DNA from 3 places in the Cobetia sp. BL01 genome. Region 1 is predicted to be linked to each of the others. Evidence: predicted binding sites of a transcription regulator. Region 1 holds the regulator's gene; each other region holds the start of a gene.
What was found. Region 1 encodes PhoB, which activates phosphate uptake and scavenging genes when phosphate is short. Its sites were predicted from a motif close to TGTCATANNNNTGTCANA; they were not measured.
Positions count from the first base shown of each region.

Region 2: ACZYGA_RS12855 (UTRA domain-containing protein) is a predicted target of PhoB. The motif match lies at 5,844-5,861, and genes of this name have one in related genera.
Region 3: ACZYGA_RS09385 (DUF6482 family protein) is a predicted target of PhoB. The motif match lies at 3,786-3,803, and genes of this name have one in related genera.

Region 1 covers NZ_JBVBEE010000005.1:81,532-91,711, forward strand. The annotation lists gene recG (ATP-dependent DNA helicase RecG) at 1-137, shown strand, start outside; gene yccS (YccS family putative transporter) at 218-2,470, opposite strand; gene ACZYGA_RS10990 (DUF2780 domain-containing protein) at 2,673-3,089, shown strand; gene ACZYGA_RS10995 (hypothetical protein) at 3,173-3,529, opposite strand; gene ACZYGA_RS11000 (HU family DNA-binding protein) at 3,708-3,983, opposite strand; gene ACZYGA_RS11005 (NAD(P)/FAD-dependent oxidoreductase) at 4,258-5,442, opposite strand; gene ACZYGA_RS11010 (chorismate--pyruvate lyase family protein) at 5,594-6,241, shown strand; gene ubiA (4-hydroxybenzoate octaprenyltransferase) at 6,272-7,153, shown strand; gene phoB (phosphate regulon transcriptional regulator PhoB) at 7,381-8,070, shown strand; gene phoR (phosphate regulon sensor histidine kinase PhoR) at 8,078-9,373, shown strand; gene cysZ (sulfate transporter CysZ) at 9,479-10,180, opposite strand, start outside.
Region 2 covers NZ_JBVBEE010000007.1:41,369-51,548, forward strand. The annotation lists gene ACZYGA_RS12830 (carbohydrate porin) at 96-1,637, shown strand; gene ACZYGA_RS12835 (putative transporter small subunit) at 1,902-2,030, opposite strand; gene ACZYGA_RS12840 (sodium:solute symporter family protein) at 2,084-3,775, opposite strand; partial or broken gene ACZYGA_RS12845 (PAAR domain-containing protein) at 4,567-4,818, shown strand; gene ACZYGA_RS12850 (putative quinol monooxygenase) at 5,115-5,747, shown strand; gene ACZYGA_RS12855 (UTRA domain-containing protein) at 6,083-6,796, shown strand; gene ACZYGA_RS12860 (putative 2-aminoethylphosphonate ABC transporter substrate-binding protein) at 6,942-7,937, shown strand; gene ACZYGA_RS12865 (putative 2-aminoethylphosphonate ABC transporter ATP-binding protein) at 8,036-9,259, shown strand; gene ACZYGA_RS12870 (putative 2-aminoethylphosphonate ABC transporter permease subunit) at 9,259-10,180, shown strand, end outside.
Region 3 covers NZ_JBVBEE010000004.1:144,861-155,040, forward strand. The annotation lists gene rplI (50S ribosomal protein L9) at 1-274, shown strand, start outside; gene dnaB (replicative DNA helicase) at 579-1,958, shown strand; gene ACZYGA_RS09375 (hypothetical protein) at 2,045-2,332, shown strand; gene ACZYGA_RS09380 (EAL domain-containing protein) at 2,499-3,755, shown strand; gene ACZYGA_RS09385 (DUF6482 family protein) at 3,911-4,267, shown strand; gene ACZYGA_RS09390 (thiol-disulfide oxidoreductase DCC family protein) at 4,269-4,655, opposite strand; gene ACZYGA_RS09395 (cryptochrome/photolyase family protein) at 4,652-6,328, opposite strand; gene hemH (ferrochelatase) at 6,528-7,517, shown strand; gene ACZYGA_RS09405 (Na+/H+ antiporter subunit G) at 7,715-8,116, opposite strand; gene ACZYGA_RS09410 (K+/H+ antiporter subunit F) at 8,135-8,404, opposite strand; gene ACZYGA_RS09415 (Na+/H+ antiporter subunit E) at 8,398-8,898, opposite strand; gene ACZYGA_RS09420 (monovalent cation/H+ antiporter subunit D) at 8,895-10,180, opposite strand, start outside.

The DNA.
Region 1 (10,180 bases):
ATCTCGAGCGTGACAGCGACCTGATCGCCCCGACCACCACCCTGGCCGACGCCATTCTCACTGAGGCCCCCCAGGCCGCGGAGCCCCTGATCCGCCGCTGGCTGGGGGAGGCGGCTGGCCAATACGGCGCCGTCTGAGCGCCCTGCCCACCTGCCCCCCAACGCACTCGTTCACCTGGTCACTCGTTCATCTGGCCACTTGCCAGCCGCGCCAGCCCTCAGCTGGCGCGGCTGGCCTTGATCAGCTGGGTGCCGGCACTTTCCAGCGGCTGCAACAGCCGCAGCACCAGAATCAGCTGTGACAGCGCCAGGCGCCCGGTGGTGGACTCGACCTGCTCGATCTCGGCCTCCAGCGCCGCGATCTCATGATCGCTTTCCAGCGTGAGGGTGATCTCGCCGCCCGCCTCCAGCTGCTCACCCAATGCCGTCAGCTGCTGGCTCAGGCGCTCGCCATGGCGCAACAGCGTCTCGATGCCGCTGCTGGCGGACGAGGTGGATTCCAGTTCACCACGATGCGCCGCCAATGCCGACAGATACCCCAGCGCGGTATGGGCATGGAGCAAGAAGCCGAAGCCCGGCTCCACGTCACGCCGGAAATGGCCCGGCTCCTTGCGCGCCGTCGCCAGCAGGCTCGAGAAGGCGGCGTCGGCATTGTGGGCATTGCGCCGCGCCAGGCGATAGGCCAGGTCATCGCGCTTGCCGTGGCGATACTGGGACAGCACCTCCCCCAGATAGCGCCCGCTGGTCTTGAGGCTGACACCGGCCTGACGATAGAGCTTGCGGCCCTGCCAGTCCGGCAGGATCAACACCACGGAAAGCCCCGCCAGCAGGCCACCGACCAGCGTATCGAACAGTCGCGGCCAGATGAGATCGAAGCCATCACCGACCTGGTTGAAGCAGGCCAGCACCATCAGGGTGATGGCCGCCGTCGCCAGGGTGTAGCGTGACCCGCGCGTGGCGAAGAACAGCACCCCCGCGACCACGGCGATGCCGGCCTGGAGGGTGGGGGCCGGGAACAGGCTGATCAGCGCCCAGCCGGCCAGCAGACCGATCAAGGTACCGACGATGCGCTGAGCCAGGGTGCGCCGGGTATCGCCGAAGCTGGGCCGGCAGACGAACAGCCCCGTCAGCAGAATCCAGTAGCCCTGGGTCGGGTGGACCGCCAGCAGCACGCCATAGCCGGCCACCAGGGTCGCGGTCAGGCGCAGTGAATGACGGAAGATCGGTGAGCGCGGGGTCAGATGGCTGCGAATGCGCTCGAGCATGTCCCGCGTGCCGTGAGGCGAGCGATCCAGCAGGCTGTTGTCGCTTTCACTGCTGCTGGCTTCCAGATCGCCGAGTCGCTCGATCTGCCCTTCGATCAACCGCAGGTTGCCCGCCAGCGCCTCCAGCGCCTGCATCAGATGACGCCATTCAGGCCGATGCTGCTGCTTGAGATACTCGAGCGAGGCGTTGAGGTCTTCCAGCGCCTGCTGGCTGTCACTGGCCTCGAAGGGCTGACGCATCAGCAGCGCCCGGCCCAGTCCCTTGCAGGCGCCGCCCTGCTGCTCCAGCAGGCGCTGACAGCGGAACAGGATATCGTGATGGAAGAAGGCATCACTGAGCTGGCCATAGGGGTAATGGCTCGAACTGGCCCGCTCATGAAGGTCCTGGGCGATGAAGTAGAGCCGCAGGTAGCGATCCAGCTTGCTGGTGTCGCGCCGCCCGGCGAGACGCCGGAAGACCATCTCCTTGGTCTGGTTGAGCGCCACGACCACACGACCATTCTGCTCCGCCAGCGCCAGACGACGCGCCGAGCGATCCACGTTGCGCAGTGGCTCGAACAGCTGAGCCTTGAGAATCAGATAGCGGCCCAGTTCACGGTAGAGGGTCGCCATGCTGTGCTTGAGCGGCTGACGCGAGAACAGCGCGCACCACAATACCGACAGCAGTCCGTACCAGGTCGCGCCGATCACCAGCAGCAACGGCTGGACCAGATTGATGCCCAGTCCCGGCTCACGCAGCCACTCGGGCAGGCTGCGCTCCAGCAGCGCGATCTGCCCATCTCCATGCTGCTGCTCGAGACTGATCATGGTGTACACGGCCAGAATCAGCGAGGCGCGGGCGATGGCCCCGTAGCGGGCATCGATCGCCGCCAGCATCGGCAAGGTGAAGGTGGCCAGCGCCAGGCCGATCACGAAGGGCAACGGCATGCCGAACAGCAGCTCCACCGAGACGGCGGCGATGCTGAAACAGGCCAGTGTCATGCCCAGCGCGCGCAGTCGCCCGCGCCAATGGTCATCCGTTTCCGCCAGTCCCGAGGCAATCACGCCGAGAAACAGCGGGATCACCAGCGCCATCTCGTCCAGCCAGAACCCTACCGCCATCACACCGCCAAGCGCGATGAGCATGCGCAGCGAATAGCTGAAGGCATCCAGCGTCCACAGTCGACGCAGGGAGTGGATGAGCGAGTGTTGCAGGGAGCGTGTCATGAAGTGTTCCGTGACCAGGGCGCGAGCAGCGCATTAGACTTTAGATTTATGCCGCTAGCATACCACCCTGTTCTGCCGTGTCCGATAGCTCCGGCTCACACAAGCGTTGGCAAGCGCTTCAGGCGCCAAACTCTCCGTCCGTGCCACTCTACCCACTCATGCTACCCACTCATGCCTACCCCGGATTTCATGGAGAATACCGATGCACCCACTCATCGAACGTGTCACTGGCGCCCTCGGGCTGTCACCAGAGATTGCCGAACAGGCGGTCGGCCTCATTCTCAAGTTCGTGCGTGAACAGGGCCCGGATGGGCCGGCGGCATCACTGCTGGGGGCCATTCCGGGCGCCGAAGGGTTGATCGGCAGCGCTGGCGAGGAAGCCGCCGAGTCCGGGGGCGGTGGCCTCATGGGCGGCCTGATGGGGGCGGTCAGTGCATTCACCGGAGGCAGCGGAGGGGGAGCACTGGAGCTGGGCCAGAAGCTGATGGGACTGGACCTGAACATGGATCAGGCACGTGGCGTGGCCGATGAGACGCTGAGCTATGCGCGCGAGCAAGCCGGCGATGGTGTGGTCGACCAGGTCATCGAGGGCATCCCGGGCCTCAAGCATCTGCTGTGACACCTTGCGTGCCCTCACGAAAAACGCCCCGCTGAGCAGATCAGCGGGGCGTTTTTTTGGGTCACTACGGCATGGCCGTCGGTTCAGCGAATCCGCTTGAGCAATGACTGCAGACGATTGAGCTGGGCGGAATCCCCGACCAGACGCACGCGCTGCTCCATCATGCCATTCAAGAAGGCCTTGGGAGACGGCTTGAGCAGGAAGGCCACCGCACTCTCAGCCTCCGCGAAGCGCAGCTCAAGCTCCGTATCCACCGGCAGACCGGTGCCGGAGGTCACACCTTCCCGAGACATCCGATAATGACGCGCGATGCTCAGATCCTCCGTGGCAACGCCCCAATCCAGCGAACGCGTCTCGAGCTGAGCGCGAAATTCGGGGTCGCGCCGGAAGGCACGCTTGAGCAGCAGGCCCAGTACCCACAACAGCAACTTGAGCTTCATGGCGTCATTCCTTCCTTGAGAGGCGGCACGGTCAAGCGGTCAGCCGCGAACAGCCATCGATACCGTCCATGACAAAATGCCACCGGGCCCGAGTGGCGGAGCCGGTGGCATCGATACTGACATCGGGCAAGCATGGCGGGCCGCCACGCCAGCAGGGGCGCGGCGGCGTGGACCAGACTTACTTGGTCACCGCATCCTTCAATGACTTGCCCGGCTTGAAGGCCACTGTCTTGCTGGCCGGGATGGTCAGGGGTTTGCCTGTCTGGGGGTTCTTGCCGGTACGCGCTGCACGCTGACGCACCGTGAAGGAGCCAAAACCAATCAATGAAACATCGTTGCCCTTGGCGACCGTGTGGGTGATCTCGTCGAGAATCACGTTCAACACCTGACTAGCCTTGTCCTTGGACAGATCCGCACGCTCGGCGATGGCCGCAGCGAGTTCTGGCTTGCGCATGAAAAGCCCTCCTGGTTTGGCATTCTGCACGGGCGGCTCAGCCGCCGATTCATTGTTGTTCTTGCACGAATGTTGTTCTTGCACGGATGTTGCTGCACTTGCTGGCATTGCATGGCGCTTGGGCGATGCGATACCGGGTCCCCCTTTCACGGGGTGAACGTCACCGGTAACACGTCGTCCCTGATTCTCGCCTGACGCTCTGTGACGGAAACTTCACTATCGTGCCTGACTACGCTGGCTTCAAGGGGTCTGCGACCATCGGCCATGGCATCGCCTAGCCTAGCAACGGCGGTGCCTGCCGCGCCAGCTCGACTTTCCTGCGAACGGAGGCGCCTGTCAACGCATATCCAATCAAGCGTTCGTTCGCATCGAGAGCGCGTGCATCGAGATCATCTCCCTCGCCCGTGATGTCCCAGCGCGCCACGGCCGTCCGAGGCGGGTAGGCCACGATGGGCAGCGCCGGTGTCTTGACCAGCACGGGCCAGGCCTTCCAGTCGAGCTCGACCGCCTCGCCGCACAGATTGGCGGCCAGCACCCGAGCCGCGGCCTGCAGGGGCTGCACGTACATGGCATTGACCCCTTCGACACTGGCGCAGTCTCCCAGCGCCCAGACATGCGGCCGGGAGGTGGCAAGGTGACGATCGACGCGGATGCCGTCCCCACCAGCACTCAACCCCGCGCCCTGTGCCAGCTTGATGCGTGGCGCGAGCCCCGTGGCCAGCAGCACCAGCGAGCCCTCCACCGCATGACCACTCTGCAGCACCACGCTGACGGGCGCCTGCGTTGCCTTGCCGGCGGTGATGGTCTCGACCATCTCGCCTTGCAGCCGACGCACGCCGATGGCATCGAAGGCCTTGCCAAGTCGCTGGCCGAGCGCCTGGGGAAGCAAGCCATCCAGCGGAGTGTCTTCCGCCGCGACCAGGGTGACCTCATGTCCTGCGGCTTTCAGGTCATTGGCGTATTCACACCCCACCAGACCGGCACCGACGATCACGACACGGCCACTCTCCCCCGCCTCACGCGCTGCCGTCAGCGTGGCGCTGAAGGCGGCATAGTCATCGAGATCATTGATGCTCATCACGCGCGAGCCGACCGAGTCATCGATGGGGAAGGGTCGCCGCGGCGCGGCACCGAGTGCCAGCACCAGCTCGTCATAGGCCAGGCATTCCTCGCCCAGCCAGACCTGTCGCGCGTGGGTATCGATGCTCGTCACTCGCTGATGGGTGCGCAGCTCGGCGTCCAGTTCATCCACCAGGGCCACGGAGGTCTGCCGTGCCAATGCCCGGGCGCTCATGCCCTTGGCAAAGGCGGTGGACAGCAGAGGCTTGGCGTAATCGTGGCCACTGTCCTGACTGACCAGGATCAGTCGACTGTCCTTGTCACGCGAACGCAGGGCACGCGCCAGGCCAATGCCGGCCATGCCGGTGCCGATGATGACAAGGGTACGAGGGTCGCGCATGGCGCCATCTCCTGAGATCGATCCGAGAGGAAAAGAGGGTAGTCGGGCCCCAGCATACCAGCCTGCCACTGGCGCGGGCATGCTCACGCTGCAGGCCTTGCGGTTCGGGCGTGCTAGACTCGCCACTTGTCATCCTGACAGGGAATTCATCGTGGTCTGTCACTCCCACTCGGCAGCGTTTGCCGGCAAGATCGCCATCCGGGCCATGTCTCGCTCGGAACTCAGCACTCCCTGCGCTCACCAGAGAGCGATGGACTCGGCGGTCCGCCGCCACTGGCAGCCCGCCGCGAGCCTGCAAGGCGTCATGCCGGCCGGCTGGTGGCCATGGCTGTCCTCCAGCGACTCGCTGACCCAGCGTCTCGATCACGCCATGCGCATGCTCGATGGTCAGGGGCTGCGCGTGCGCCTGCTGCTGCAGGACACCGGCCCTGCCCGGCGTGATGAGGCGCGGATGCTGGGTATCGCGCCACGACGCCATGTCTGGCGGCGCGAAGTGGCCCTGTGTCATGGCGATGAGCCCTGGGTGATCGCGCGCTCGCTGGCGGCGCTGGACCTGGCCCATGGCCACCGTCTTTCGACGCTCGGAGAAGGCTCGCTGGGCCATTGGCTGTTCCGCCAGCCCGACCTGACCCGCAGCGCCATCGATGTCAGCCGGGCGCCACTGAGGCTTGCCAGCACGCAGCCGCTGGCACGCACCGCCAGCCTGTGGATGCGCCGCTCGATGTTCTCGCACGGTCGCTTCCGGGTACTGGTCCAGGAAGGTTTCACCCCTCGGTTCCAGCACGCTCTGGAACTCTGATTCCCCACTGCCGTTCGATCAGGAGTCTTGATGTCAGCGTCATCCGCTTCCCGCCCGTCCAAACTGGCCGATTACCTCGCCCTGACTCGTCTGGACCGCCCCATCGGCACCTGGCTGCTGATGTGGCCGACCCTCTGGGCCCTGTGGCTGGCGGCCGATGGGCTACCGGACCGCGATACGCTGCTGATCTTCGTGGCTGGTGTCTATCTGATGCGTGCCGCCGGCTGCGTGATCAACGACTACGCGGATCGCCACTGGGACAAGCATGTCGAACGCACCCGCGATCGCCCGCTGACCTCAGGACGCATCACGGAGCGCGAGGCGCTGACCCTGTTCGGTGTGCTGGTCGCGGCCGCCTTCGTGCTGGTGTGCTTCACCAACCTGACCACGGTGCTGCTGTCGATCGTCGCCGTGCTGCTGGCGGCCAGCTATCCGTTCATGAAGCGCTTCCATCATCTGCCGCAGGTGGTGCTGGGTGCCGCCTTCGGCTGGGCGATTCCGATGGCCTTCGCGGCGACGCTTGAGGAGGTGCCGACCTATGGCTGGTGGCTGTTCGCGGCCAATCTGATGTGGACGGTGGCCTACGACACCGCCTATGCGATGGTCGATCGCAATGACGACCTCAAGGTCGGCATCAAGTCCACCGCCGTGCTGTTCGGCCGCGCCGACACGCTGATGATCGGTCTGCTGCAGCTGGGCATGCTGGCGGTGTTGATCGGCATCGGCCTGCACCTGGCACTGGGCATCTTCTACTGGCTGGGGCTGGCCGCGGCGGCCGTGACCTTCGTCTGGCAGCAGCGCCTGATTCGCGAGCGGGAGCGTGGCCCCTGCTTCCAGGCATTTCTCAACAACCACTGGTCCGGCCTGCTGATCTTCGCGGGCATCGCGCTGGCGACCTGGCCAGCTGCCTGACCCCTCTTTCCGGCCAATGGGCCCGAGTCCTCATCCGATCTGCCAGCGATCTTCCTCATGCGGCGAGGCGTGGCATTCACGCCTTGAGAGAGTTGAGGGACTCGCTGGCAAGCCGGGCGGCAAGCTGCCAAGCTGGCGATTGTCATCTCACTGTCATATAAGCAGGTTGTAATCGTCATCGACTTGTCATTCTGGCGCGTGCGCCGACTGCTGCATGGGATCTAGCGATGAGCTCCAAGACCGTACTGATTGTCGACGACGAATCCTCGATACGCGAGATGATCGCCGTCGCCCTGGAAATGGCGGATTACCGCGTGCTGGAGGCCGACAATGCCCAGGACGCCCACGCCATCGTCGTCGATGAAAAGCCCGATCTGCTGTTGCTGGACTGGATGATGCCCGGCACCAGCGGGCTGGAACTGGCGCGCCGCCTCAAGCGTGACGAGACCACCGCGGAGCTGCCGATCATCCTGCTCACCGCCAAGGGCGAGGAAGACAACAAGATCCAGGGGCTCGAGGCCGGGGCGGACGATTACATCACCAAGCCCTTCTCGCCACGCGAGCTGGTGGCACGCCTCAAGGCCGTGCTGCGCCGCACCACGCCCAAGGGCGTCGAGGAGTCGGTGGAAGTCGAGGGTCTGATGCTCGACCCCGCCAGCCACCGCGTGACCGCACACGGCAACTCCCTGGAGGTCGGCCCCACCGAATACCGCCTGCTGCAGTTCTTCATGACCCATCAGGAGCGCGCCTACACCCGCAGCCAGCTGCTGGATCAGGTCTGGGGCGGCAATGTCTATGTCGAGGAACGTACCGTGGACGTGCACATTCGTCGTCTGCGCAAGGCGCTGGGCGAGGGGCATCAGCACTTGATCCAGACCGTCCGCGGTACCGGTTATCGCTTCAGCGCCCAGGCCTGAGACGCGGATGCGCTACTGGACGAACGAGCTATGGCGGCTGGGCTATCTGGCGGGCGGCTTCGGGCTGGTCGGCGGACTGCTCGGCCTGCTGGGCTGGGGCCTGGCGCTGGGGCTGGCGCTGTACCTGTTCGTCCATCTCAAGCACCTCAAGAGCCTCTACACCTGGCTGATCACCAACCCCCATGAAGAGCCGCCGCCCGGCGATGGCGTCTGGGGGGATCTGCTCGATCGTCTGTATCGCTACCAGAAGGGTCAGCGTCAGGCGCAGGAGCGACTGCGCAGTATCCTCAACCGCATCCAGGAATCCTCGGAAGCGATGCGCGATGGCCTGGTGATGCTCGACAATCACGGCGACATGGAGTGGTGGAACAGCGCTGCCGAGCAGTTGATCGGCCTCAAGGCCAGTCACGACCGCGGCCAGCACGTCACCAACTATCTGCGTGACCCCGTGTTCATCGATTACTTCAATCGGCTGGCCTATCGTGAGCCGCTGACCCTGCAATCGCCGCTCTCCGACAACCTGACCCTGCAGATCTCCATCACCCTGTTCGGTGACAACGAGCGCCTGGTGATGGTGCGCGATGTCACCCGTCTCTACCGTCTCGAGGAAATGCGCCGCGATTTCGTGGCCAATGTCTCCCATGAGCTGCGCACGCCGCTGACGGTACTGGCCGGCTACCTCGAGACCTATTCCGACTATGCCGATGACCTGCCCCCGCGCTGGCAGCGTGGCCTGGGACAGATGCAGAGTCAGACCGACCGCATGCAGCACCTCGTCGAGGATCTGCTGACCCTGTCGCGCCTGGAGACCGACGAGCTGTCGGGCGAAGGACGTCGCATCGACATGGCACAGCTGCTGACACGTATCCGGGAAGATGCCGAAGGCCTCTCGAAGGAGCGGCATGTCATCACGGTGGAGGTCGAGCCCGGACTGGCCCTGATGGGTGAGGAGCAGGAGCTGAGAAGCGCGATCTCGAATCTGGTCTTCAATGCGGTGCGTTACACGCCGGAAGACTGCCACATCACGCTGCGCTGCCAGAGCACCAGCGAGGGCGTGATGGTCGAGGTGGAGGATGACGGTGACGGCATTGATCCCGTGCATCTACCGCGCCTGACGGAGCGCTTCTATCGCATCGACAAGGGACGCAGCACCGCCACTGGTGGCACCGGGCTGGGGCTGGCCATCGTCAAGCATGTGCTGATCCGCCATCAGGGCCGCCTGGAGATCGACAGCCTGCCCGGCGAGGGCGCACGCTTCCGTTGTCATTTCCCGGTGGAACGCCGCTGCGCGACGACTGCCTGACGGTTGCAGCCCCACTGACACGAACGCCCCGCCGCGCCCTCTGCATGAGGTCACGGCGGGGCGTCGTGGTATCTGCGTTCGTCAACGCTCGCGATAAAGCCTGGCTCAGCGGCGCGGGGCAGGCAGCTGTCGGTAGTGGCTCTGCCACATCAGGACGGCACCCGCCACGGCCCCGGGAATGAACAGCAGGTTGGCCAAGGGCACCAGCGTCAGCACGAACACGGCACCACCGAAGGTCAGTGACGGCCACCAGCGCGCCTTGAGACGCTGCTTCATGTCACCGAAGCTGACCTGATGGTTGTCCATCGGATAGTCCAGATACTGGATCGCCATGCTCCAGGCCGAGAACAGCCCCCACAGCAGCGGTGAGAGCAGATTCAGGCCCGGAATGAAGCCGAGAATGAACAGCGCGATCATGCGGGGAATGAAGTAACCCAGTTTGGCCATCTCGCGCCCCAGCGAGTCGATCCCGATCTTCACCAGGCCACGCTCATCTTCGATCAGGGTGCCATCCAGACGATGCTCGACCTTCTCGGCCAGAATGCCGTAGAACGGCGCCGCGATCAGATTGGTCACCAGGCTGAAGGTGAAGAACACCGCCAGCAACAGACTCAGCACCAGCACCGGCCAGATCAACCAGCTCAGCCATTCCAGCCAGCTGGGCACCTTGAGCATCCAGTAATCGATCCAGCCCTCGAACTGGCTGAACAACAGCCACAGCGTGGCACTGTAGAGCACCAGGTTGATCGCCAGTGGTACGAACACGAAACGGCGTAGCCCGGGGGTATAGACCATGCGGGTCCCGCG
Region 2 (10,180 bases), on a different contig from region 1:
TGTGGCAACCCCTCCAACGCCAATGATTCGGGCGCCACTTCGCTGATCATCGCCAAGCGAGTGATTCGTCAACAACAACAAAGGCTCTCTTCAACATGACAACTCCCCCTCAGCACCCGCTCAAGACCCCACTTGTCATGGCCGTTGCCATAGCGGTCATGAGCACCAGTGGACTCGCCAATGCCGACGGGACAGGCGATATCGAGGCGCGGCTCGCAGAGCTGGAACAGCGTATCGATGACGCCGAACAACGGGCCAGAGCGGCTGAGCGTCGCGCCGCCGAGGCAGAGCGCGCGATGGCCGTTCAGCGCCAGTCGAATGAGGCTGATCAACCCGCGCGCGTGACCGCGCAGACCGAGGACCTCGAAGAGCGTCTGGCGGCCGTCGAGCGCCAGGCCAGTGGCGAAGAAGGTTTCTCCTTCAATGCCTATGCTCGCTCTGGGCTATTGATCGGCGAAGGAGGCAAGAGCATCGAAGGCGGCCCCTATCTCACGCCGGCGGGCTCGGTGGGCGGGGCGGTCGGGCGGCTGGGGAACGAGCCCGACACCTACGTCGAGTCGGTATTCAACTACAAGACCCGCTACGACAACGGGACGAAGGCGCTTTACCGCACCATGATTGCCGACGGAGTAGAGACCAGTAACGACTGGACCTCGGACGAATCCAGTCTGAACGTACGACAGGTCTTCGTGGAGTTGAGCGATCTGCCGAGCTTTACCGGCGCCTTCGAGAACTCCTCCATCTGGGCGGGCAAGCGCTTCGATCGGGACAACTTCGATATCCACTGGCTAGACAGCGATTTCATCTTCCTCGCCGGGACCGGCGCAGGTATCTACGACGTCCAGCTTGCCGATGACTGGAAAGCCAACTTCTCGGTCTACGGGCGCAGTTACAGTGAATACCCGACAGAGGACTCCGATACTGGCGGCAATACCGACAACCTGACGTTCACCATGAATAACTATGTCGGCCACTGGCAGTGGATGGTCAGTGCCCTGTCGGCGGCAGACAATGAAGAGCGCGCCATGGACACGGGGGCCGAAGCGGCCGATTCCGGCTTCCACACCATGCTGGCCTACCATGGCGACAGCTTCTTTGGCCTCGCCGATGGCAGCTTCAAGGCCGCCGTGCTGCATGGTCGCGGGCTCGGCGCGGAGACCAAGGTCATCGGGGCTGACGGGAACCTGACGGATGACGCCACTTCTACTCGTCTGGGGCTTTACGGCACGACCTATCTCGCACCCAAGTGGCGCTTCGCACCAGCCGTTCTGGCAGAGGTGAGCAAAGATCGCTACGACGACGGAGATGAGTATTCCTGGGCGACCTTCAATGCGCGTCTGGCCAATGAGCTGACGACGAATTTCGAGATGCAGTACGAGCTGAGCTATCAATGGATGGACCTGGACCCCGGCTCGACAGGCAATGCCGTGGAAGGCGGGTATCGCAAGTTCACCATTGCACCGACCTTCAAGCCTGAAGTCGGTGGCTTCTGGAAGCGTCCGGAAATTCGCTTGTTCGCGTCCTGGAGTGACTGGGATGAAGAGCTCAATGATTACTCCGAAGACGATGCCCTCGGGAGTGCAGGCTTTACGGGAGGCGAATGGGCCTTCGGTGTCCAGAGCGAGGTATGGTTCTAGGAGCAGGGTGCTAAGACCGTCATCGCCTGCCAGTGTTTCGATCTTGCCCGTGGAAATGTGCTCGATTTTCTGATGGCCAGCGTGGTCTCAACGACAGTGCCGGCCCCAAGCGGGTCTGGAAGTTCAAGAATGACCCCGCGCATGAGTGGATCGTCGAGCAGGTGTGATAGATAGGCTATTCTTCGGTAAGCTGTAAAAAAGCCCGCCTCTGGACATTCCAGAGGCGGGCTTTTGCGTTCATGGCGTCACATTACGCCAAGAGCTTCATACCAGCTCGCGCTTTTCTTCACGTGCGATGCGACGATCACGTGCGACCGCGCGACAGATGACGGTCAATACCGCCAGGGTGAGTGCTGGCCATATCAGTACATAGGTAGCGAAAAGCAATGTCATGGGGCATGTCTCCTGTTGTCCGTCTTCAGACGTTATCCAGCTTCATGCGAGGCTCAGGCCGCCGGCTGTGGCTGGTTGGGCGCTGAAGTCTTGTGGTCGTCTGCGTCGAGTGCTTCGTCATAGTTGCCGACACGTGCGGTGATGGTGTCGAAGTCGAAGCGCTCCTGGCGGCTGGCGAGGCTCATGACCACACACACCAGAGTGCTGGTGCCGTAAGCGGTCAGTGAGGCGAGCAGAACGGTGTAGTCACGCAGGAAGTCGGTCGCGAAGATCAGCATGGCGATCATGGCGGCGACAGCAGCGATGATGCCGAGAATACGCCCCAGGAAGCCGAATACCATCAGACCGATGATCACGCCGCCGCCGATGCTGGCGAGCAGCTCGAAGAACAGGCCGCTCATGCCCGTCAGCGGCACCAGTTCAAAGCGTGCCAGGCAGAACATCACCATCGCGACGATGACCGACGTGGTGAAGGCGGTGTTGGTCACGCGATTCCAGAAGCAGCTGGCGATGACCGGGAAAACGATCGCGCCCCACAGAGCCCCGACGAAGACCAGCATCACCAGGATATCCAGTGAGAAGCTGGCGAAGACGATGCCCAGCACCGTGGCGATGATCATGGTCAAGCGGCCGATGAAGAGCATGCGCTTCGGGTCTGGCTTGCCGCGGGCGATATTCTTGCCATAGACATCAGCCATGATGATGGCGGATAGCGCGGAAAGGTCGGAATCCGCGGTAGAGGACAGCGAGCCGATCACCAGAATGAAGAACAGCGCGATGAAGAACGGCGGCAGATACTCGGACACCATCTGCGGGATGAGGTTGTTCATGTCGCCGTTGAGCGGCTCCACCCCGAGTGTCAGTGCCATCAGGCCAATCATGCCCAGGCCGATGACGATGGCGCCATAGCCCAGCGTCGCGGTGAGGAAGGTCGGCTTGATGTGGTCTTCGTTGACGGCGAACAGGCGCTGGGAAATGGTCTGGTTACCGATCGCATAGGCCAGTACAGCGACGAAGAAGGGCGCCCCCTGGTTCAGGATGGCATCCGTCGAGAAGAAGTTGGCCTGCTCAGGCGTCAGATTATCTAGGCCAGCGACCAGCTCTGTCGGGCCGCCCATGGCGAAGAACACCGCTGGAATGATCACGATGGCGATCGCCATTAGGGCAACCAGTTGCGCGAAGTCGGTCAGTACCGAGGCGCGGAAGCCGGACCACAGGGTGTAGAACAGCACCCCCACACCCGCCATGATCACGCCTGCCTGGAAGGACAGCGGTGAGAGCACGGAGACGAGCGCCCCGGCGGCGGTGAAGTTGACCATCAGGCTGATCACGCTACCCAGCAGGTTGGAGAGCGCCAGAATCAGCTGACTGGAGGAGCCGTGGCGCGCATGGATCAGCTCGCCCAGTGTATGCGCATTGGGCGCCAGCTTGCGGAAGCGGCGACCGAAGGGGTAGATGAACAGAATCATCAGTGCACCCCACAGGCCATAGTGGATCGGCCCTGAGACACCATAGGTATAGCCGGAGGTGGCGGCGGCATAGAAGGAGGCCGCCCAGATCCAGGTAGCCGTCATGCTTGCCGCGCCCATGCCGAAGCCAACGCGATGGTTGGAGACCATGAAGGCATCGGCATCTTCATTTTTCTTGCGGATCCCCAGCGTCATCAGGTAGGTGCCGCCATAGAAGGCAAGCAGCAGCAGTACGACAGTCAGGGTAGAGAATTGATATAGCGATTCGTTGTTCAAGAACTGGCCCTCGGTAGGGAAACAGGGCGCTACGCAACGCAGTCGCCTAAGGGCAAACGGTTGTCGATAGCGACGAGTAAGGAGGGGAAGGTTCTTAGCCGTGGACGTAGTTCTGCGTCATTTGCTCAAGCAAATGGCATCCAGCGCAGCACGTGGGCCGCGTCATCAATAATCGGCAATCTCGGTCAATGAAGACGGAGTTGGTGGCACTTCCCGGTCAGGCGGGAACTTGGGGGAGGGCGGCGTGGCATGCATCTGCCTTCATCGGAATAATGATATCGCATACGCGTCCTTGTTATCGGTCAAGCCTTGCAAGGGCGCTGATGCGAGTTGTTGGTCAGCCCCAAGCTTGGCAAAACGGTGTTTTTATTTTTTCTCGTTATCAAATTCGTTGGCAACGATAAATTATGCGCATGTCAATGTCCACACCCTGGCGGGGAAAGCTTGCCTCTCATTCACCTCAACGATGATTGGACGAGCGGGTGCGACGATGTTCAGTTGCGTGACACGTGCCAGAGCAGCATGAAAGACATGACGTATTATATAAATAATATTACTCGGCATGAGTTGTGTTTATTTGCCGAGTGTTCTGAATGGTGCCAGAAAGTGAAATAAATCGTTGTCATTACGTCATGCGTATTTCTTGTCCAATGCTTGAGGAAAAGACTCCCTCAATGGCCCAAGCAACGGCTGACTCGGCGTGGAAGAGGACGTTGACACATGGGAGAGCGAGTCTTCAAAGCGGCCCAGCTGTAGGGTCTCGGATGCTCAGTTCCGGCGATGGCGTTATAGTGCCAGGTGATAGCACCACACATGGCGGCAAGGTGGTGTATGCCCAGTCCAACTATCTGTTGGAGGGCAAGCCGGTGGCAGTGGTGGGGGTCATGGTAAGGTGTCCCAAGGATGGCCATAGCATCTGCAGCATCATCTAGGGGCATCCCACCATCAGCTTGAATGGCAAGCCGGTAGCGTTTCACGGCTGTCACACGTCATGTGGGGCGGCGCTGATCTCTGCCGCGAGTGGCAAGCAGGGCCTGGGATGAGGACGTGAGCTGGTCGATGAGTTGTCTGTATTCGTTGATCCTGTAGCCCTGCCTGCGGGATCTTTCGTTCTGAATCTGCGTGAGGCCGCAGTCTCTTGTTTCAAGCGGCGCATTGCAGAGGAAGGGGCTGTATTCACGTTCAAGGTTTCATTGAAAGTCTTTCTCTGCGCCGCGGGTTTTTCAGCCAGGCAGCGAGAGATAGTGTCAGTCACTTCCCGAGACAGACCTGCTGCCACGTGACGTAACAGCTCTTGCCGTTGGGCCTATGACAACCACTGACTATAAGGGGCATCTCCATGCTCACCTTGATCGTGAAATTTGACGTCAAGCCCGAACAACTCGCTACCTTCAAGCAGGCCTTGGCTGACAACAAGCTGGGCTCAGCGGCTGAACCGGAGATGCTGGAAATGCGTTTCTTCGCGGCCAAGGATTCTCCCACCACCATCTTCGCCTACGAGCGCTGGGCAAGCGCCGAAGCTCATCAGGCACATGTGAATCAGCCATACGCGCAAGCCCTGCTGAAACTGGCTGACACGGCGTTGGCATCGCCATTCGAGGTGATGCCCTTGAACGATACTGACCCGGCGCCATTGCATGAGGCGAACCCCAGGCACGTGCAGCCGGAAGATGAGGTATTCAGTATCTTCTTCATCTTCAAGATCAAGGAAGAATATCGCGCTCGATTGCTGCAGCAATTCACCACGCATGTGGCGAAGACGCGCAGTGAGGAGCCGGGCAATCTCGTGTTTGATCTGTATACCATCGACGGGCAGGACGACACGCTGGTGATATACGAGCATTGGCGCACGGAGTCAGACCTGTGGGACATTCACTTCCAGCAGCCCTATGCCATCGAGACAGGCAAGCTCTTGGAGCAGGCCATGGTCGGGGACATGCAGCAGTACCTGAATATCGTCAGCGAGTTCTGAGTTCTCCCGCCGGTCATTCGTTTCCTGTTTACCCATGCGATGCGCAGTCTTTAGAGGCTGCGCATTGTGCGTTCACCCCCTCCTTGAACATCAGCGTGTCATCCCACCGCCATCCACGCCTGTGAGCTCAACCAGGCGGCTGTCATGAAACCCTGCAGCGCCAGCGGTACGTAAGCTGGCAGGCCAGTGCGAGTCACGCGAATGTGATAGTTTCTGGAGCGTCCAGCCGTTTGGCGGCGCAGAGTCCCGGGCATTTTCTTCGCCGGCGGGGCAAGCGGCGCCGTGTTATTACCCGGTAGTGGCAACCCCTTCATCTTTGGTCAGGACCCCTCGTCATGAGTGATGCGTATTACCTCCACCTTACCGATCGCCTGCGCGAACAGCTGAAGGACCCTGATGCCTTTGAAGATAGGCGATTGCCCTCGGAACGCGTGCTGGCCGAGCGCTTCGATACCACGCGCGTGACGTTGCGTCAGGCGTTGGGGCAGCTGGAGGGAGAAGGGCGCATTCATCGCAGCAATCGGCGTGGGTGGTTCGTGTCGCCGCCGCGGCTGGATTACGACCCCACGCGTGACTCCGGCTTCAATGACTATGTGACGGCGCAGGGGCGGCGGCCACGGACGGAAGTGCTGCTGACCGATGTTCAGGCCTATCCACCGGCTGCGCAAGCGCTGGGCCTGGCGGCCCAGACACCGCTCTATCATATTCGCCGCCGGCGTTTCGTGGATGAGCGCGCCGTGCTCAGCGAGTCGATGTGGGTGGTGCCGGAGCGTGCCCCGGGACTGCTCGAGGAGGGCCAGTTCGGGGTGTCACTGTGGGCGGAGCTGCGCGGGCGCTATGGCCTGACGCTGGCCCACCGTGAGCTGCGCTTCTACTCCGAGTCGCTGGGGGAGCAGGCCGCCCGGGAGCTGGGGGTCGCCATGGGTAGTTCCGGTCTGACCGTACGTCGCGCTACCTTCGATGAGCAGCATCGTCCCATCGGCTATGACGAAGAGCGCTGGCTGCACAATGCGCTGTGCATCACCGTCACGCTCAAGAACAAGCCCTGAACCCGCGCTGCAGGGACACTATATGAGGTAACACTGTTTCACTGGGCCTTCAACTGACTGTCACGGGGGTGTCATTCGGCCCGCCCATACTCTTGGTATATACCAGATGGCGAGAGCCATTCATTCCAAGCGTTGGAGAGTCCCGATGTCCTTCTTGACCCGTTCCTTGCTGGCCAGTGCCGTTGGTCTAGTCGTTTCCCTCAATGCCCAGGCGGCCACCGAGCTCACCGTCTATACCGCGGTGGAGTCCGATGATCTGCAGAAATATGCCGAGCGCTTCCAGCAGGCGCATCCGGATATCGACATCAAATGGGTACGCGACTCCACGGGCGTGATCACCGCACGATTGCTGGCCGAGAAGGACAACCCGCAGGCGGATGTGGTGTGGGGCCTGGCCGCGACCAGCCTGCTGGTGCTCGAGAAGGAAGGCATGCTGTCGCGTTATGCCCCCAAGGGAGTCGAGGCGCTGGATACCAAGTTCGTCGACCCCGCCTACCGTGATGGCCAGGACCCGTCCTGGGTCGGAATGGACGCCTGGGTCGCCTCGCTCTGCTACAACACCGTCGAAGGTGAGCGACTGGGAGTGCCCAAGCCGACGTCTTGGGAAGACCTCACGCGTCCCGAGTTCAAGGGCCACGTGATCATGCCCAACCCGAGTTCTTCCGGTACCGGCTATCTGGATGTCGCCAGCTGGTTGCAGCTGTGGGGTGACGAGGGCGGCTGGGAGTACATGGACCGCCTGCACGACAATATCGCCCGCTACACCCACTCAGGCTCCGCGCCCTGCAACCTGGCCGGTTCCGGCGAGGCCGTGGTCGGTGTGTCCTTCGCCTTCCGAGGCGCGCGCCTCAAGGCACAGGGCGCACCGGTGGACCTGGTCTTCCCCGAGGAAGGGCTGGGCTGGGACATGGAAGCCGCGGCGATCATGAAGGGCACCGACAAGCGTGAGGCGGCGCAGACACTGATGGATTGGGCAGTGTCCAAGCCGGCCAATGAACTCTACAACGAAGGCTATGCGGTCGTGGCCTATCCGGGGGTGGCCAAGCCGATCGAGCATTATCCGGCCAATATCACTGAGATGATGATCGAGACTGACGTTGCCAAGGCGGCCAACCAGCGGGATGCAGTGCTCGCCGAATAGCAGCGCCGTTACGACGGCAAGTCCGACAGTCAGTAAGTCACGCCCAGCCACCTTCGTCATTGCCCCGGCGCCTTGCGCCGGGGCCGGGAGTTTCTCGCATGTCTCTTGTGACCGCACCCCCGCGTCATCACGCCTCGCGTCAAGCGCTGCCAGCGACTGCCGGCGCCTCGCCTCGCGCGGCCTCCGGCCCTGCAGCCCGGGCACCTGCGGGTGACGCAGCGCCTCAGGCACCCATCTCGCGTTCTGCGTCGTCAGATAGCATCCACCTCAAGATCAGCGGCCTCACCAAGCGCTATGGCCAGTTCACGGCCCTGAGCGAGATCGACCTCGCGATCCGCGAAGGCGAGTTCGTGTGCTTCCTCGGCCCCTCCGGCTGTGGCAAGACCACCTTGCTGCGCGCCATCGCCGGGCTTGCGCCGCAGAGCGAAGGCACCATCCACCAGCGCGGCCAGGACATCTCGCGGCTGCCGCCGCAGGCGCGCGACTTCGGCATCGTCTTCCAGTCCTATGCGCTGTTCCCCAATCTCACGGTGTTCGACAACGTGGCCTATGGGCTACGCAATCGGCGCGATGCGCGTGACGCGATGCGCCGGCGCGTGACGGAGCTGCTCACCCTAGTGGACCTGGCCGGCAGTGAAGGCAAGTATCCGGCGGCCCTGTCCGGGGGCCAGCAGCAACGCGTGGCACTGGCGCGGGCACTGGCGACCGAGCCGGGGCTGCTGTTGCTCGATGAGCCGCTTTCAGCACTGGATGCGCGCGTACGCCTGCATCTGCGCAGTCAGATCAAGGCGCTGCAGGCTCGGCTGGGCGTCACCACCATCATGGTGACCCACGACCAGGAAGAGGCCCTGGCCATGGCGGACCGCATCGTGGTGATGAACCATGGTGTGATCGAGCAGATCGGCACCCCCGCCGAGATCTATCGTCAGCCGGCGAGCGCCTTCGTGGCCGAATTCATCGGCAGCATGAACTTCCTGCAATGCTGTCCTGAGAACGCCAGTACTCTGCGTCTGGGTCAGCAGCGTCTGGAATGCGCGGCGCATGATCTTGAGGGGCTGGATCAGGCGCGTCTGGCCATTCGCCCGGAAGCCGTCTCGCTGTGCGCAGTGGGTGAGGGGCTGCCGGCGCAGGTGGAGCACGTCGAGTTTCTCGGCGCCTTCCTGCGTATCACTCTGACGCTTGAGGGCTGTGGGCAGACACTGTCGGCGGATGTGGCGCTCAAGGACAGTGAGTCACTGGGCGTGCGGGTCGGTGCCCGGGTGGGTGTGCGTCTGCCGTCCGAGGCGATCCGCCTGTACCCGCTGGTGGAGGCGCAGGCATGATGGCGCGTGCATTGCCCTTGTCGGGAAGGCTGTCAGGCGAGTCCGGCTTGCGTCTGTTGATGTTGCTGCTGGCCCTGGCGCTGCTGGTCATCGGGCTGCTGTTGCCGCTGGCCACCATGCTGATCAAGAGCGTGCAGGACCGCAGCGGCGACTTCGTCGGCCTGGCCAACTTCGCGCGCTATGTGCAGACGCCGGCGCTGGTCGGCTCGATCATCAATTCCGTCAGCATCGCGCTGATCAGTACCCTGACGGTGGTGAGTCTGGCGTTCCTGTGCGCGTACGGCATCACCCGCACCTGCATGCCGGGCAAGCGCGTCTTCCGCATGCTGTCCATCCTGCCGCTACTGGCACCGTCACTGCTGCCAGCCATCAGTCTGGTGTATCTGTTCGGCAATCAGGGCTGGTTCAAGGAAGCGTTGCTGGGGGAGAGCATCTACGGCCCCATCGGCATCGTGATGGGCATGACCTTCTGGATCTTCCCGCATGCGCTGATGATCATGATGACGGCGCTCAGTAACAGCGATGCCCGTCTCTATGAAGCCGCGGATGCGCTGGGAACGCCCAAATGGCGCAGCTTTCTGACCATCACCTTGCCGGGGGCGCGCTACGGCATCATCTCCTGTGCCTTCGTGGCCTTCACACTGGCGATCACCGATTTCGGCGTGCCGAAGATCATCGGCGGGCAGTTCAGTGTGCTGGCCACCGATGTCTATCGTCAGGTGGTGGGGCAGCAGAACTTCCAGATGGGCGCGGTGGTCAGCGTCATCCTGCTGTTGCCGGCCTTGCTGTCCTTCGCGGTGGACCGCTGGATCCAGCGCCGTCAGGTCGCGCAGCTCTCGGCGCGCGCCGTTCCCTGGCAGCCGACGCCAAGCCCGCTGCGTGACTGGGTCTTCGCGCTGCTCTGCTACGGCGTGGCCGCCG
Region 3 (10,180 bases), on a different contig from region 1:
TGCAGAGCGCAAGGCCGAAGCTGAAGCGCGTGCCGCTCAGCTGAACGAAATCGAACTGTCCCTGGTCGCCAAGGCTGGCGAAGAAGGCAAGCTGTTCGGTTCCATCGGTCCGCGTGATCTGGCCGAAGCCATCGCCCAGTCCGGCATCGACATCGCCAAGAGCGAAGTCCGCATGCCGGAAGGCCCGCTGCGCAACACTGGCGAATACGACATCGTGCTGCAGCTGCACGCTGAAGTGACTGCCACTGTTCGTGTGGTCGTGGTCGGCGAGTAATCGCTGATCCGTGGTGGCTGCCCGGTGATCCGGCGCTGCCACCACAGGTGGTACTCGAACCGCCCTCGCATCCTGGATGCGGGGGCGGTTTTTTTGTGTCTGGCGTTTCTTTGTCGGGCGTGACAGGGAAAATCCTCTGCACGCGGGCAGGGCGATGACAGGCAAAATCCGGTAGAATGCCTGCCCCCGTGAGGTAGAGCATCATGTGCGGTCGCGATGGTTGGCAGGCTCGCGGCGATGCACGAAAATGGAGGTTCCCGCGGGCGTGTCAGTCATCAGCAGGAGTCAGCCAGGCATGAGCGAGATGCAGGATCAGGATCGCGAGACGGCGGCGCTCAAGGTGCCCCCCAATTCGCTGGAGGCCGAGCAATCGGTCCTCGGCGGTTTGATGCTGGACAACAGCGCCTGGGACACGGTGTCCGAGCGACTGGTGGCCGACGACTTCTATCGCTACGAGCATCGTCTGGTCTACAACGCCATGTCCCAGCTGGTGGGCAGCAGCCGGCCGCTGGATGTGGTCACGTTGTCCGAGTTGCTGGAAAGCCGTGACCAGCTGGAGTCGGTCGGCGGGCTTGCGACCCTCGCCGAGCTTGCGCGCAATACGCCCTCGGCCAGCAACATCAAGGCCTATGCCGACATCGTTCGCGAGCGCGCGACGCTGCGCAAGCTGATCCAGGCGGCCAACCAGATCGCCGAGAGCTCCTTCAGCCCTCAGGGGCGAGACGCCGACGAGCTGGTCAACGAGGCCGAGCGTCTGGTGTTCCAGATCAGCGAATCACGCCCCAAGAGCGGCGGCCCCAAGGGCATGAGTCAGCTGTTGACCGGCGCGGTGGACCGCATCGATGAGCTGTTCAATCTCAAGGGCCAGATGACCGGCCTCTCGACCGGCTTCCGGGACCTGGATGACATGACCTCCGGTCTGCAGCCATCGGACCTGGTGATCATCGCGGGGCGCCCCTCGATGGGCAAGACCACCTTCGCCATGAACCTGGTCGAGCATGCCGTGGTCTCCGGCGACAAGCCGGTGGCCGTGTTCTCGATGGAGATGCCGGCCGAGTCGCTGATGCTGCGCATGATCTCCTCGCTGGGCCGCATCGATCAGACCAAGGTGCGTACCGGTCAGCTGGATGACGAGGATTGGCCGCGGCTGACCTCGGCGGTCAACCTGCTCAAGGACAAGCAGCTGTTCGTCGATGACACGGCGGCCCTGTCGCCCAACGAGATGCGCTCACGCTGTCGCCGCATGGCGCGCGAACACGGCGGCATCGGCCTGATCATGATCGATTACCTGCAATTGATGCAGGTGCCGGGGCTGTCCGAGAACCGTACTGCCGAGATCTCCGAGATCTCGCGCTCGCTCAAGGGTCTGGCCAAGGAATTCGCTTGCCCGGTGGTGGCGCTCTCGCAGCTGAACCGCTCGCTTGAGCAGCGTCCCAACAAGCGCCCCGTGATGTCGGATCTGCGTGAATCCGGCGCCATCGAGCAGGACGCCGATGTCATCGCCTTCGTCTACCGTGATGAGGTCTATAACAAGGACAATCCCGACAACAAGGGCTTGGCCGAGCTGATCATCGGCAAGCAGCGTAACGGCCCCATCGGCACCGTTCACATGGCCTTCATCGGCAAGTACACCCGTTTCGAGGACCTGGCGCCAGACAGTTATGGCCAGGCCTTCGCTGAATGACGTGATGCGCATGCGCATCAAACATGTACCCGGGCGGCGGCAGCGACGTCGCCCCGCAAGACCCGCACTGACGGGGAGGAGATAGCATGGCAGGTGGATTTGGGCGCGGACGCGCACGCACTCCCAAGCTTCAGGGACGCGGTACGCTGGAGAGCCTTGAGCGCGAAGGGCCTTTCAAGGAATGGCTGGGCATGCCGGATCTCTATCGCTTCACGCTGGTCGTGGAGGGCGAGAGCTACAGCTATCAGACCGAAGACAGTGAAGTGCCGGTCGTCGCGGGCGACATGGTGGTCTTCCGTTACAAGGAAACCAAGGCCGGCAAGTGGATCGACCGCAATTCCCTCGGCAAGGCCATCGACCCCAACTCGCTGTAAGGCGTCCACCTCCGGCGTGGCATGAGCGTATTGGCCAGCCGCGACCGGGCAGGCTCGTCGCAAGGCATCCTTGCATGGCAGCACCGCGGTGATGTGCCCGACCCTTCGCTGACACATCACCGCCCCATGTCATTTTCCTGTCATATCAGCATGCTTTGATTCTGGCATGCTGCCATCCCCGCATCCCGCTTTAGCTGAGGCATCCACTCCCGAATCCGGCCAGGCGCTGGAGGCGTTGCTGCGTCTTCGCCAGTTGCGGATGCATTTCCAGCCCATCGTGGCGGCAGATGGCCGTGAGGTCTTCGCCTACGAGGCACTCGCGCGAGCTGCTGCAGGATGCAGCTTGCGCTCACCGATGGCGATGTTCGAGGCGGCTCGCCAGCATCGGCGCCTCGCCGAGCTGGACGGCCTCTGTCGTGAACTGGCGCTTGAGCAATGGGCCGAGCAGGGCCTGAGTGAGCGCCTGTTCCTGAACGTGTCGCCGGAGGTGCTGCTGGACAGTGCGCATTCTCGGGGACTGACACGTCACCTCCTGCATCGCCATGGGCTGCATCCGCATCAGGTCGTCATCGAGTTGACTGAGCAGACCCCGGGGCTGGACCCGGCACTGATGCGTGAGGCCGTCTGCCATTACCAGTCGATGGGCTTCGCCATCGCGCTGGATGACCTCGGTGAAGGGTACGCCAGCCTCAAGCTGTGGTCGGCGGTTCAGCCTGACTTCGTCAAGATCGACCGACACTTCATCAGCGGTATTCATCAGGATTCACTCAAGCGGCGTTTCGTGCGCTCGATCATCGACATCGCCCACGGCAGTGGCAGTCAGGTGATCGCGGAAGGCATCGAGCAGGAAGGCGAGATGGAATGCGTGTCTCAGCTTGGGGCCGAGTATCTGCAAGGCTGGCTGTTTGCGAGCGCCGAGGTGGACCCTGCTGGCCAGCGTGCCGGTCTCGAGCAGCGCCTGCATCGTCTGAGTCGCCGCCGGCATGCCGCGCCTCTGGCACTCGGTGCCGGCAGCCTGCTGCGGCAGGTGGCGCCGGTACTGCAGGATACCTGTCTCGAGGAGGTGGCCGAGCGTCTGCATGCCGAGCCGGAATTGATGGCGCTGGCAGTGGTGGACGCGCAGCAGCGGCCGGTCGGCATGATCATCCGCCATCGACTGCTGGGATTGCTGAATCAGCGCTTCGGACCGGAGCTGCATGGACGACGAGCGATCCATGAGGTCATGCAGACCCATTCACTGCGTGTCGAGGAAGATGAGCCGCTCGAGCGTCTGTCGGCCAAGCTGCTCGGGCGCCGGGACATTCATCGTGACGAGGATTTCATCATCATGCGAGGGGGATGCTATCGCGGCCTTGGGCGTCCTCTGGATCTGCTGCGTATCCTCGCGGAACGTCAGCTGGCGGTTCGTGCTCAGTGTCCGTGAGCCTCTCCGGGTCGGCGGCCTTGAACATGACGTCATCCAATCGTCATGGTGGTGCCGTGCAATCGTCATCGTCTCCCCGCAAGCTGGCGTGAAGCCTTGACGCCACCTTCACGATGATGGATACCTCAGACAACAGAGGTCCAGGAGCCGACACCATGTCCAGAATTGCCGCTGCCTTAACACCTGCTGGCCTGCTGGTCAGCAACCTGAATGCGCTGATCGCCGAGTATCCGGCACTGGAGGCGCGTGTGATCAGTCATGCCGCCAGCCGCTTCTATCAGGTCCAGCTGGTACTGGAAGCGGGTGCCGATGAAGACGATGAGCGCAGTGAACTGTTGATGAAGCGTGGCAAGCCGATGCTGTTCCGCTCGCTGGAGGATGTCTACTGCGAGCTCAGGCGCGCCGGTCTGTCACGCGCCTGGCTGGTATCGCAGGTGGCCAACGACGAGATGATCGGCCGACCGCCTCAGTACCATCAACCGTTGAGCTCGCGCATCCCCTTGAGCTTCTGAGTCAGCGTCTCCTCTGGGGGACCCAGCGGCCGATACGCTCACGGTGGCGGGCAAAGACCCGATAGCCGACATCCAGTATCGGACGCAGCACCGGCAGCAATGACAGCCTCACCAGGCGCCGATAGCCGAGTACCGCATAGAGGGCTCGGCTGGCGTCCATGCCGACATACCATTCCCCGCGCGCATCCTGCACGTGCAGGCGCCCCATCATCGTCTCGAAGCTCAGCCCCAGAGCATCTGGGGAAAAGTCCTTTGCACGAATGTCGACCGTCCTGACCCGTTCCCGCCTCGGGTGTCTCGCCAGCCAGGCGACCTCGCGCTGGCACAGGGGGCACTTGCCATCGTGATAGAGCGTGACCGGTGCACTGGCCTGCCAGATGCGACTCATGAGGATTCCTTGTCGGTCGTGGAACTGGAGGGCGCGGGATGGTAACCCGCGCGATGGGCACCGCTGCCATAGTCAGCGGCGCTGTCGAGTCGGGCGAGAAAGGCCTCGGCCTGTTGCAGCAATGCTTCGCGCTTTTCGTCCTTCATGCGTCGCCAGCTGCCATAGACCAGCGACATGCGCGGGTTGCGTGACAGTGATTCGCGATGGCGTTCGATGAAGTGCCAATAGAGACTGTTGAAGGGGCAGGCATGCGTGCCGGTGACCTTCTTCGGCGAGTACTGGCACCTGTCGCAGTGATTGGACATGCGATCGATGTACTTGCCCGAGGCACAATAGGGTTTGGAGCCCATCAGGCCGCCATCGGCGTGCAGCACCATGCCCAGGGTATTGGGCAGCTCCACCCACTCGCAGGCATCGACGTAGACCGCCAGATACCAGTCGCACAGCGCCTCGGGCTTCACGCCGCACAGCAGGGCGAAATTGCCGGTGACCATCAGGCGGCGGATATGGTGGGCATAGGCATGATCACGCGTACTGAGGATGGCTTGATCCACACAGCGCATGCCGCTGTCGCCGCGCCAGAAGACCTCCGGTAGACCCCGTGTCGCATTCAGGCGATTCTCCTGCTTGTAGCCGGGCATGCGTGTCCAGTAGATCCCACGCACATACTCTCGCCAACCGAGAATCTGCCGGATGAAGCCCTCGGCGGAGTTGACCGGTACCTCGCCACGTCGCCAGGCATCATCGACGGCAGCGCAGACTTCGTGGGGACTCAGAAGCCCGATATTGAGCGCCGCGGAAAGCCGGGAGTGGAACAGGAAGGGGTCACTGTCATCGATGGCATCCTGATGGTGGCCGAAGTCTGCCAGGCAGTGCGCGAGGAAGTGAGCGAGATCGTCGAGCGCCTGGGCGCGGGTCACAGCCCAGTTGAAGTTGTCCAGATTGCCGAAATGACGCAGCTCGCCCTCGGCTCCCTCGCCGAAGCGGGTGTCCACCAGCGTCAGCACTTCGCGCGTCAGCGCATCCTGGCGGTGGTCATGCTGCGGTGGTGGCGGTGACTGGAAGTCGGCGGGAATCGGTTCGCGATTGTCATGATCATGATTGAACTTGCCGCCGGCGGGCTCGCTGCCTTCCATCAACAGATCCGTGTCACGGCGCTGTTCACGGTAGAAGTATTCCATGCGCAATTGCTTGCGTCCGTCGGCCCAGGCCGCGAACTGTGCCGGTGTGGTGAAGAAGCGGTGATCTTCCAGCACCACCCAGGGAACCTCGCCTTTCTCGCGGCGCGCGAGGAAGGCCTCCAGCAGTCGCCATTCCCCAGGGCGAGTCACCAGAATGCCGTCACATTGATGGAGCGCGGCCAGCCGCTCGGCTTCCAGGATCAGCGATTGACGATTGTCCGGGTCATCCAGGCGGCTTTCATGCACCTGCCAGCCGCAGTCGCGCAACTCCTGTGCGTGATGGCGCATCGCGGCCAGCATCATCGCGATCTTGTGCGGATGGTGTGGCACGTAGCGGCCTTCCTCCTCGACCTCGCAGAAGGCGATCAGACTCTCGGCAGGTGCCTGCTTGAGGCTCGCAAGCTCGTGACTGAGCTGGTCACCGAGAATCAGCACCAGCGGGCGCGCGAAGTCGTGACGGGTGGCAAGTTGCAGAGTGGAGGTTTCGGGCACACTGACTCCTGCGGCGGGGCGCAAGCACGGCTTGCGTCAGGTTGTGACAATAATTGTCGTAAAGCTGTACAAATCGTGATGATAGTATAACTTCATCCCTCACGCACAGGGCGAGCTGGTAACATGGCTGCGCTGTCGGTGAGGGTGGCTGGTTGCCGCTTCACCCCTTTTCTTGCCCCTTGTCAGGAGTTCATCGCCCATGAGCACCCCGCGTTTCGGCGTCATGCTGGTCAATCTCGGCACCCCTGAAGCCCCGACACCCAAGGCGGTGCGTCGCTACCTCGCGGAGTTTCTCGGTGATGTACGCGTGATCGACCTGCCGCGTCTGCTCTGGCTGCCGATCCTGCATGGCCTGGTGCTGACGACTCGCCCCAAGAAGGTCGCCGAGGCCTATGCCTCGGTGTGGACGGAAGACGGCTCGCCGCTGATGGCCATCGGCAAGCGTCAGCGTGCCGCGCTGGAGGCGCGTCTGGCCGAATCGCTGGGCGAGGAGATTCCGGTAGAGCTTGCGATGACCTACGGCAAGCCGACCATGGAAGAGGTGGGGCGCAAGCTGGCCAGTCGTGGGGCAGATCGCATCCTGGTGCTGCCGCTCTATCCGCAGTTCTCGCGGACCACGACTGCCGCGGTGTTCGATCGCCTGGCGCGCGCGCTCAAGCCGTGTCCGCACCTGCCGGAACTGCGCTTCGTGCGTGACTACCATGATCATCCCGACTACATCGCCGCGCTGGCCGCCAGTGTCCGTGAACACTGGGAAAAGGCAGGGCATCGCGGCAAGCGTCTGTTGATGAGCTATCACGGCATCCCCAAGCGCTATGCGACGGCGGGCGACCCCTACCCACGCCAGTGCGAGCGCACCAGCCAGCTGCTGGCCGAGGCGTTGGGGCTTGGGGACGATGAGTGGGCGATGACCTACCAGTCACGCTTCGGCAAGGCCGAGTGGCTCAAGCCGTATACCGATGAGACGCTCAAGGCCTGGGGGGCTGAAGGTCTGGAAAGCGTCGACGTCATCTCGCCGGCCTTCGCGGCCGACTGTCTCGAGACGCTGGAGGAGCTGGAAGAGGAGAATCGCGGCTACTTCACTGAGTCCGGCGGGGGCGAGTTCCGCTACATTCCGGCGCTCAATGACCGTCGTGAGCATATCGATCTGCTAGAGGCACTGTGCCGCCAGCATGCTCAGGGCTGGTGACGAGCAGGGGCAGGCATGAGGCCCGCCTGAATGATCTGAGCACCGCAGTCCGTGTGACAGATGCGCAGTGAAACGCTGGAAAGACAGCGCCCCCACCAGTCTCCTGGCGGGGGCGCTTTGCGTTGGTCTGCCGTCTCGCCTCGCGAGAGGAGCGGGGCCGACCGGGGCAGGTCAGAGCGTCAGGCGAACACGAGCGCTCAGGGCAGGCGCGATTCCGAGGCCTCGGCATTTGCCTCATCCGGTTCGTCTGATACTTCCAGACGTTCCGGCACGTTGCGGGTACGGATGTCCGCCACCAGCTTCTGATGCAGCGCGGCCTTGGACAGCAGGTGCGCGGTCACCGGGGCGGTGATGAACAGGAAGATGGTGATCAGCATCTCCTGGAAGCTGAAGTGACCGGTAGTGGCACGGAAATAGATCATCGACGCCATCAGTATGCAGCCGACCCCCAGGGTGGTGGTCTTGCTGGGACCGTGCAGACGCATGTAGAAGTCCTTGAGGTGCGTCAGCCCCAGCGACCCGATGAAGGCGAACAGGCCGCCGGCGATCAGGAAGAAGGCGATGACGCCTTCCAGGACAGGATAGAACCAGGTGGGCATGGAGACTCTCCGCTCAGGTCATTCGATGATGTCGCCGCGCAGCAGATACTTGCAGACTGCCACGGTGCTGACGAAGCCCAGCATGGCGATCAGCAGCGCCGCCTCGAAGTAGGCCTTGCTGTTGAGCTGGATGCTGAACAGCACGATCAGCGCGATGGAGTTCACGTACATGGTGTCCACGGCGAGGATGCGGTCCGGCAGATCCGGGCCGATGGCCAGCCGGAAGACGTTGAGCATCAGGGACGCCGCGAACAGCGCGATGCTGATCCACAGGGCGATGTCTAGCATTCGTAGATCTCCTTCAGCGGGCGCTCGTAGCGCTGGCGGATCTCGTCGATCAATGCCTGTTCATCCTCGACATCCAGTGCATGGATGATCAGATGGCGACCATCCAGCGTGAGATAGGCAGAGACCGTCCCCGGTGTCAGCGTGATGGTGCTCGACAGCAGGGTGATCGGGAACTTCTGCTCGAGCTCTAGCGGATAGCGCACGAAGGCCGGGCGGAATTTCGCACGCGGATTCAGGATGAGTCGCGAGACCTGCAGGTTGGCGATGATGATGTCCAGGATGACGCGCAGCAGGTAGCCGATCAGTCGCCACGGTTTCTGGAGGTCCGGCTGCGGCTCCCAGAAACGATAGGTCAGTGCCGGGATGGCGATGGCCAGCACCGCACCGAGCAATATCTGCCCGGGCGAGACGCTGTTCTGCAGCATCAGCCACACGACCAGCAGCAGGGTCGAGAGCATCGGGGTGGGCAGAACGCGAGAACGAGACTTGATCATTGATCGTCTCCCTTGAGCGGCAGAGCGGTTTCCGGTGCGGCGTCCTTGCCCAGAAGGGCATCGAGATAGGGGGCCGGGTCCGACAGTTGCTGTGCGGTGGCCTTGGTCCACTGCGAGACGGGACCGGCGAAGACGACCAGTGCCAGTGCGGCGGAGATCAGGCCGCAGGTTGCTATCCCGCGCGCGACACCGAGTCGTTCACCGCTGGGTTCACTGTTGCCGGTGCGCCAGAACACGCTGGAACCGGCACGCGAACAGGCCACGATCGAGCACAGCCCGGCCAGCAGCAGCACTGGCCACAGCCATACCTGCTGCTCCAGTGAGGCGGACGACAGGATCAGCGCCTTGCCGATGGCGCCCGAGAAGGGCGGCAGGCCCGCCGCGGCCGCCGTGCCGATCAGGAACAGTCCGCCCAGCAGGCCCGCCTGCAGCAGTGGCCGTGAGCGCACGATACGGGCACCGGCCTTGCCACGCTGGCCTGCCATCACATCCACCAGCAGGAAGAGGCCGCCGGTGACCAGGGTGGAGTGGATCAGGTAGAACAGCAGGGCGCTGTCCGCCGCGATGCTGTTCATGCCCAGCGCCGTCAGCAGCGTACCGACCGAGATCATCACCAGATAGGCCACCAGGGTGCGCAGGTCACGTGCCGAGAGCACGCCGAGCATCGACACGACCAGCGTGGCGAGCCCTGCCCACCACAGCCAGTCGCGACCAAGATCTGCCAGGGTGCCGGCGTTGTCGGTGAAGATCAGCGAGTAGACGCGCAGGATGGAATAGATGCCGACCTTGGTCATGATCGCGAACAGCGCCGCCACCGGCGCCGAGGCCGCGGCGTAGGCGCGGGGCAGCCAGAAATACAGCGGCAGCATCGCGGCCTTGAGGCCGAATACCACCAGCAGCAGCAGCCCGCCGGCTTCCATCAGGCCGGCCCGTCCCGGGTCCAGCGTGGTGACGATGACGGCCATGTCGGCCATGTTCAGCGTACCGGTCACGCCGTAGAGGATGCCCAGCGCGATCAGGAAGAACGCCGACCCCATCAGGTTCAGCACCACGTAATGCAGGGCCGACAGCGTGCGTGCCTTGCTGCCGCCGTGCAGCAGCAGGGCGTAGGAGGCGATCAGGAGGACCTCGAAGAACACGAACAGGTTGAAGAGGTCACCGGTCAGGAAGGCACCGTTGATCCCCATCAGCTGCAGCAGGAACAGGCCATGGAAGTTGGAGCCTGTCTCATCGATGCCCGCCGTGGCATACAGGCAGGCCAGCAGGCCCAGTACCGAGCTGA